2 regions of the Prevotella sp. khp1 genome follow, and region 1 is predicted to be linked to the other one. Evidence: riboswitches for the same ligand, from Rfam matches in the RefSeq annotation. Region 1 holds a riboswitch; the other holds the start of a gene.
What was found. A riboswitch is a leader RNA that binds a small molecule or an ion and turns the genes downstream of it on or off. The one in region 1 is predicted to bind thiamine pyrophosphate.
Positions count from the first base shown of each region.

Region 2: another riboswitch for thiamine pyrophosphate. It lies ahead of BLR73_RS07610 (TonB-dependent receptor); the one in region 1 lies ahead of thiS (sulfur carrier protein ThiS).

Region 1 covers NZ_FNJZ01000003.1:217,881-222,097, forward strand. The annotation lists gene BLR73_RS09930 (histidine-type phosphatase) at 1-531, opposite strand, end outside; gene BLR73_RS09935 (amidohydrolase) at 652-1,419, shown strand; gene BLR73_RS09940 (cation diffusion facilitator family transporter) at 1,406-2,302, opposite strand; TPP riboswitch at 2,397-2,499, shown strand; gene thiS (sulfur carrier protein ThiS) at 2,486-2,683, shown strand; gene BLR73_RS09950 (thiamine phosphate synthase) at 2,689-3,309, shown strand; gene BLR73_RS09955 (thiazole synthase) at 3,302-4,075, shown strand; gene thiC (phosphomethylpyrimidine synthase ThiC) at 4,103-4,217, shown strand, end outside.
Region 2 covers NZ_FNJZ01000002.1:434,815-439,031, reverse strand. The annotation lists gene BLR73_RS07615 (Na/Pi cotransporter family protein) at 1-1,133, shown strand, start outside; TPP riboswitch at 1,294-1,389, shown strand; gene BLR73_RS07610 (TonB-dependent receptor) at 1,429-3,780, shown strand; gene pnuC (nicotinamide riboside transporter PnuC) at 3,780-4,217, shown strand, end outside.

The DNA of each region.
Region 1 (4,217 bases):
CTTTGGATTCATGCTCTTCAGTTCCTGACAGAAGTTGGCCATCGAGAGCATGCAGCGACGAACGGTTGATGAGTTGGCTTTTACCTCAACGGGCTGCATCAGCAGTTGTGGGTAGTTGGTAGCCAGTCGGTGGGCTATGCCCTGATGCTGTCGGGCACCCAGCTTAGTCAGGTCGCCATCGCGATGCCATGCATCGGCAGCAGCCAGTTTTACACGTTGCAGCACTTCTACGCCTTTGGGTGTAAGCCAGCCGCGCGCCTGGGCGGTATCCATCTTGCCAATCACGTATTTGTAGGCATCGTCGTCCGTCATATAACGGGCACCGTGACGGCCGTAATGACTCACGTAGAATGGTTCGTAACCTGCAGGTGCAGGCGTTACTGTTCCCTTGGGCAGGGGGTAATTGCAATAGTTGCCGGTAGCCAACTCCATGTTAGCCAACAGTTCGGCCTTTGATGTCTGGGCCTGCATGGGCGCACAGAGCATCGTAGCTGTAAAAGCACAGATAAAGGTTTGTTTTAAATGATTCATAAACTGTTTTGAATAGTTGATTTGTGGCGCAAATATACATTATTTTTCTATAAGGTGGTGCATTTTTTTAGTTTTTTTTGTATCTTTGCCGCCACATTATATTAATAAGGTATAAAGATTATGAAGATAGCGATTGTACAACACGATATACGTAGCAACGATTTTTCTGAGAATCTGGAGCATCTTGAAACGTTGATAGATCAGCATCCGGATGCTGATATGTTTGTGCTGCCTGAAACCTTTGCCACAGGCTTTATGCCCGAGGGCGGTGTAGGAGGCTCGGATTATACGGGTTATGATATTTTGCAGTGGATGGGGACCAAGGGGTTTCTGTATGATGCTGCCGTTGTAGGAAGTGTGGCTACTAAGGATGACGCTGGACAGCTGCGTAACCGTTTGTATTTTGTTCGCCCCGATGGCAAGGACGAGTATTACGATAAGCGCCATCTGTTTACGTTTGCCGGCGAAACCAAGGATTACGTGCCAGGCGATCGCCGTGTGATAGCAGAGTGGGGTGGTGTGCGTTTCCTGCTGCAGGTGTGCTACGATTTGCGATTCCCGGTGTTTTCGCGTTCGCGTGGCGATTACGACGCCATCATCTATGTAGCCAACTGGCCCGAACAGCGTCAGGATGCCTGGCAAACGCTGCTGAAGGCACGTGCCATCGAGAATCAGTGCTATGTGATAGGCGTGAACCGTGTGGGTAGCGATGCCGCTTGTAAGTATATTGGTGGCTCGGTGGTGATTGATGCCTATGGCCGCACCATCGCCCAGTGTGCCGATGGTGAGGAGGGTATTGCTACCGTTGAACTCGACATGGAACAGCTGCAGCGTTTCCGTAAGAAGTTCCCTGTGCTGGACGATGCCGACAAGTTTAATGTTCTCTGATGCTTTTGGGTTCTACGTGTACCGATATGTGGGTTTCCTTGCCGTAGTGTTCGCGTAGGATATTCTCCACTTCTTCGCTTTTGTTGTGAGCCTCGCGCAAACTGATGTCGTCGTCCATCAGTATGTGCAGTTCTATGGCGTAATGATTGCCTATTCGGCGCGTGTGCAGATCGTGTGGCTCTGTAACGCCAGGTATCGATCCTGCCAGCTGCAGAATCTCGCTCTCAACCTCATCGGGCAGCGAATGCTCCATCAGGTCGCCAATGCCATTACGCAGCAGGTCTATCGCCACCTTAATAATAAATAGGCCCACGATGATACCTGCCATGGGATCGAGCACCGTCCATCGTTCACCTAAGAAGATGGCGCCACCAATGCCGATGGCTGTGCCTATACTCGACAGGGCATCGCTGCGGTGGTGCCAGGCGTTGGCCTCTACTGCCTGCGACTTGAGTTTGCGGGCCTGCACCATCGAGTAGTGGAACACCGCCTCTTTCAGAATAATCGAAAGAAGTGCAGCCCATAGCGCCAGCATGCCTGGGGCTTTTAAGGGTTCGCCATGTGCCCAAGCGATAATCTTGGTGAGTGCGCTGTACACAATGCCTACAGCTACTATCAGTAGTGCCAACCCAATCAGTGTGGTGGCCAGCGTTTCGTATTTACCATGCCCGTACTCGTGCGATTTGTCGGTAGGTTTGCCGCTGATGCGCACAAACACCAGCACGATGATATCTGTGACAAAGTCGGATAGCGAGTGCACCGCATCGGCAATCATTGCCGCACTATGTCCCGCAATGCCCGCCACAAACTTAAACAGCAGGAGCACCACATTCACGGCGCCACCAACCATTGTTACCTTATATATCTCTTTATTTCTTTCCATTGTAGTGCAAAAGTAGTAAATTGATAGCAAATAGCAAAAAAAACTGCGATTTATTTGTCAGATAGAAATAAAAACATTACTTTTGCAGCGCAAAATTAAATATTCGGGGTGCTGAGGCATGTGCCAAAGCTGAGAAAATACCCATAGAACCTGATACGGGTAATGCCGTCGGAGGAATGCAATATGAAAGTAAGGATTAACAACAAACAACACGAGACGCAAGCCAAAACTGTATCCGAGCTTGCCGCCCAATTGCAGTTGCCCGCCAAAGGTGTGGCAATAGCTATCGATAATGAGTTGAAACCGCGCACTACTTGGGATGACACCATCCTGCAAGAGGGCGCCACTATCACTATTATCAAAGCTGCATGCGGGGGGTAAGGGCTATGTTACAGTTTATATCTCACTACACCGATAAGTATAGCTATCTGGACAGCATCCGCCTTGCCTTGCAGGGTGGTTGCCGATGGATACAGCTGCGCATGAAGGACGCTACCGACGATGAGGTGCGCCCCGTTGCGATTGAGGCCCAGAAGCTATGTAAGCAGTATGGCGCTACGTTTATTATCGACGATCGCGTGGCATTAGTAAAGGAGTTGCAGGCCGATGGTGTGCATCTGGGTAAGAACGATATGCCCATTAGCGAGGCACGCCGCCAGTTAGGTCCCGATTATATCATAGGTGGAACAGCTAACACCATCTGGGATGTAAAAGCCCACTATGCGGCTGGTGCCGACTACATTGGCTGTGGCCCCTTCCGCTTTACTACCACCAAGCAGAAGTTGTCGCCGGTATTAGGACTGGATGGTTACCGACGGATTATCATCGAGATGCGTGCGGCGCATATCGACATCCCCGTTGTGGCTATCGGCGGTATTACCAAGGACGATATACCCGCCATACTGGCAACCGGCATCACCGGCATTGCCCTGAGTGGTACGGTGCTAAGGGCTGCGAACCCCATTGACGAAATGAAACACTTAACAAACATAGTTAATCATGAGTAAATTAGTAATTGCAGGACGGGAGTTTAACTCTCGTTTGTTTCTGGGCACAGGCAAGTTTAACAACAATGCGCTGATGGCCCAGGCTATCGAGGCTTCGGGATCGGAGATGGTTACCGTTGCCATGAAACGTGTGGAACTCGACGACAAGAACGACGATTTGCTGACACACATCACCCAGAACCCCAAAATCCAGTTGCTGCCCAATACATCGGGTGTGCGTAATGCTGAAGAGGCGGTGTTTGCTGCCCAGATGGCCCGCGAGGCCTTTGGCACCAACTGGTTGAAGTTGGAGATACACCCCGACCCACGCTACCTGTTGCCCGACTCGGTTGAGACGCTGAAGGCCACCGAGCAGTTGGTAAAACTTGGTTTTGTGGTGCTGCCATACTGCCAGGCCGACCCTACGCTGTGTAAGCATCTGGAAGAGGCTGGTGCAGCTACTGTGATGCCGCTGGCAGCCCCCATCGGTACCAACAAGGGTTTGAGAATGAAGGATTTTCTGCAGATTATCATCGACCAGGCCACGGTGCCTGTAGTGGTTGATGCCGGTATCGGTGCCCCCAGTCATGCTGCCGAGGCGATGGAGATGGGTGCCGACTGTGTGCTGGTGAATACCGCCATTGCCGTTGCAGGCGATCCTGTAGCGATGGCTGATGCCTTCCGTCAGGCTGTCATCGCCGGTCGCCAGGCCTTCGAGGCAGGCTTAGGAGCCATCGCCGATTGCGCCGAAGCTTCGAGCCCACTCACGGCGTTTTTAAATGTTTAATGTTTAATGTTTAATTTTTAATTTTTAATGATAAACGATCACAAGGCCTATGCTCAGAGAGAGAAGGCCTATATGCAAGGAAATTTGTATCCTGATGTAAAGGTGGGTATGACCAAGGTGAACCTGACACCAACGGTGACGA
Region 2 (4,217 bases), on a different contig from region 1:
CCATCACCATGATTCTCTGTTCTAGCGGCGCTCTACCTATCTATCAGGGTATTGCATTGGTTATGGGTGAAAATATCGGAACCACCATTACCTCAAACCTCGCTGCCCTATCGGCCAATACTCAGGCCCGTAGAGCTGCCCTCGCCCACATGTTCTTCAACGTGTTCGGTGTGGTTTGGATTCTGTTTGTGTTCCGTCCGTTCATCGACGCCGTTTGCGGCATGGTGGGCTACGATGTAAACATGACTAAAGATGCCGTTACAACAAGCGTATTCCTGGCCAACGCCGCCAAACTAAGCTTTGTGCTGGCAGCCTTCCATACCTGCTTTAACGTGGCTAACACCTTTATTCTTATTTGGTTTATCCCACAGATTGAGCGCTTTGTATGCTGGGTTATCAAGCCTAAGAAGGTTGACGAGGAAGAGGACTTCCGCTTGCACTTTATTACTGCTGGCTTCATGAAAACACCAGAGCTTTCGGTGCTCGAGGCACAGAAGGAAATCCAGTCGTTCTCGGATCGTATGCAGCGTATGTTCAATATGGTTCGCGAACTGCTCACCCTCTCGTCAAGCTCAAGCAGTAAGAAGGATAATCGCGACTCTGAGTTTAACAAGCTCTACACCCGCATTGAGAAATACGAAGGCATCAGCGATAACATGGAGATTGAGATTGCCAACTATCTTAACTCCGTGAGCGACGCTCACTTGTCAGACGACTCAAAGGCTAAGATTCGTGCTATGTTACGCGAAATCAGCGAGTTAGAGAGTATTGGAGATGCTTGTTTCAACATGGCTCGTACCATTTCGAGAAAGTACAACGGCAAACAGGATCACTTTAACGAGAAGCAGTACGACCACATCCATCAGATGATGGAGCTCACCGATCAGTCGCTCTCACAGATGAACCGACTGATGATGGGCCGCAAGGAGTCGTTCGATGTTAACCGCACTTTCAATATCGAGCACGAAATCAATAACTTCCGCGACCAGCTCAAGTCGCAGAACATCAACGATGTTAACAACCGCGAGTACACTTACGCTGTTGGTACCATTTATATGGACCTGATTAACGAGTGTGAGAAGCTGGGCGACTATGTAGTTAACGTAGTTGAGGCAAGAATGGGTCTTAGATAAACAACAATCCGATAACGATTGGTTTCAAAGGCAGAAACTGTCAGTTCCTCAGGCGGGAACTGGCAGTTTCTTTATGAGAAAACCATCCTTTCCAACTGGTAAAACATAAAAATATACCATAAAAGTATGGCTTTTATAGAAAATATCATTACCTTTGCAACCAATTATCAAGGGGTGCCTACGAGTGTAGGCTGAGATGATACCCTCTAACCTGATCTGGATTATGCCAGCGTAGGGATGGATAGCAGACAATAAACACCCCCTTAACATTATTAATTATTGGTACTATTGTAGTATGAAAAGATTTGTTTTAGGAATGGCTGCATTAGTGTGTGCAGCAGGTGCTAATGCACAGAACAAAGCAGCACTCTACGATTCTACACAAGTAGAAGCGCTGAACGAAATTGTAGTAAAAGGTGTCAGGACACAGAAAAATGCACCATTTGCAGTAGCAAACATCAAGAAAAAGGAACTAAACGCTTTCTCGAACACAGGTAAAGAATTACCTTTCCTCTTTTCGCAGACTCCGGGTGTACTGGCTTGGAGCGAGAACGGACTGGGCACAGGTACTACTTATATGCGCATTCGCGGTGCAGGCGATTCGCGTATCAACGTAACACTGGATGGTGTTCCCTTGAATTCGCCTGAAGATCAGTGTGTTTTCTGGGCCAACATGAACTCTTACGGTTCGCTGTTAGGTAGTGTACAGATTCAGCGCGGCGTAGGCACATCAACCAACGGCGATGGCGCCTTTGGCGGAACTGTAGCACTCGCTTCAGCCATTCCAAATCAGAAGGCTGGGGGAGAAGTGTCAGTATCATACGGCTCATTCAACACATTCAATGTAGGTGGAAAGTTCTCAACAGGTTTGCTGTGGAACCACCTGATTTTTGATGGTGCCTATCACGAGACCAATACTGATGGATTTATCCATGGAACCAGCGGACGCAGCGGTTCTTACTACGGCGGACTCACCTGGATTGGCAACAAGTTCCAGATTCGTTATAAGAACATCGGAAACTTTGAAAAAACCGGTCAGGCATGGAACGGCGTAACAGCAGGCGACAACGATATGAGTCTGATGGACGGAACCTATGGTATCAACACTGGCATCAAGACCTACAAGGATATGTGGAACGCCGGTCTAGGCAAGTACAACTCGCTGTACGAATACCTGACTGGTTACGAAAAAGATGCCAACGGCAACTATCCCACAGCGCGCTATCAGCTGAACGACGGCAGCTATTGGAACAAAACCACCGATAACTTCTGGCAGAACCACAACATCCTCTCAGCCGCATACGATATCAACGACAACTGGAGCATTTCAGGTTCGCTGCACTATACTTACGGCTACGGCTATTATAACGAGTTCCGTCCTCAGAACAAGCTGAAGAAGTTTGGCATGACCTACAGCGGCGTTAAAAAGACCGACTTCGTGCGCCAGAAAGGACTGAGCCAGAACACTTACGGTTTTATCTGGAATGCAAACTACAAGAACGATGCATGGGATGTTATCGGCGGCATGTCGCTCCAGGAGTTCGATGGCAATCACTTTGGATATGTTACCTATATTGCCAACGATGATGTACGAAAGAAATACATGTCTAATGGCGACTACAAATACTACGATTCTGATGCCACCAAGTTTGATGGTAGCGCCTTTGTAAAGGCTGCTTACCACATCAACGAGCAGTGGGATATCTTCGGCGACCTGCAGTATCGCTACGTACAGTACGAAAGCAACGGTATTAACGATAAGTTCTACGAAGAGGGCAGCAGCTATTACAACCAGCGCCTCGATATCGATCAGAAGTATCGTTTCCTGAATCCCAAGGCCGGTTTCTCTTGGAATCTGAACAATCACCGCGTTTACGGATCGGTAGCACTTAGCCACCGCGAACCAGAACGTAATAACTTTACAGATAATGGTGCAAAGCCATTCCCTAAGGCCGAAAGCCTGTTAGATTACGAGTTGGGTTATACCTTTAACAACGACATCTTCCACTTTGGTGTAAACCTTTATTACATGGACTACACCAACCAGTTTGTACAGACTGGCGAGAAGAGTGATATTGGCGAGGATCTTACCACAAACATCAAAGACTCATACCGTATGGGCGTAGAAATCCAGGGTGGGGTAGATGTTACCTCTTGGCTCAGCATTGAGGGTAATGCTTCACTCAGCCAGAATAAAATCAAAGACTTCGACGAGGTAGCCAGCGTAAACTGGGAAGAGTCGTTCCGCACTATCCACTACGACAACTCTACACTTGCTTTCTCACCCTCAACCATCCTGAACGGTTTTGTAAACCTGCATTGGAATGGTTTGCAGGCTGTATGGCACACCAATTTTGTAAGCCGTCAGTACCTGGATAATACAGAGAACGCTGATCGTTCGCTGCCTTGCTACTCAGCTTCTGATGCCAACATCAGCTACACCTGGAAGCCCAACAAGGGCATCAAGGAGTGCATCTTCGGTCTGAATTTCAACAACATCTTCAATCGTCGCTATGCCGCCAATGGTTGGGTATATTCAAGCATCGTTGAAGAATACGGTCATCCCAACGAGAACCGCTACTATCAGATTGGATTCATTCCTATGGCAGGCTTTACAATGATGGGTAACGTAACACTCCGATTCTAATGACAGAATTTATTTCAGCACACTGGCTCGACATCACTACCACGTTACTCGGACTACTCTATATCCTGTTCGAGTATCGCGCCAGCGTATGGCTTTGGTTTGTAGGATTTCTGATGCAGGCCTTAGGCATTGTGCTATACTATCAAAAAGGACTCTATGCCGATTGCGGCATGGAGTTCTATTATCTTTCGATGACCGTTTACGGCTATTGGAAATGGGTACACGGTTCGGCCGAGAAGAAAGAGCTGCCTATCACGCGATTCCCACGCCGACTGATAATCCCTTGGTTGGCTGTTATTCTGGCCATCTGGGGCATTATTTATTGGCTGCTGATTACCTTTACCAACAGTAACGTTCCAGCAGCCGACAGTTTTACTACAGCCCTCAGCATTGTTGGTATCTGGGCCTTGGCTCATAAGTACCTGGAACAGTGGTTC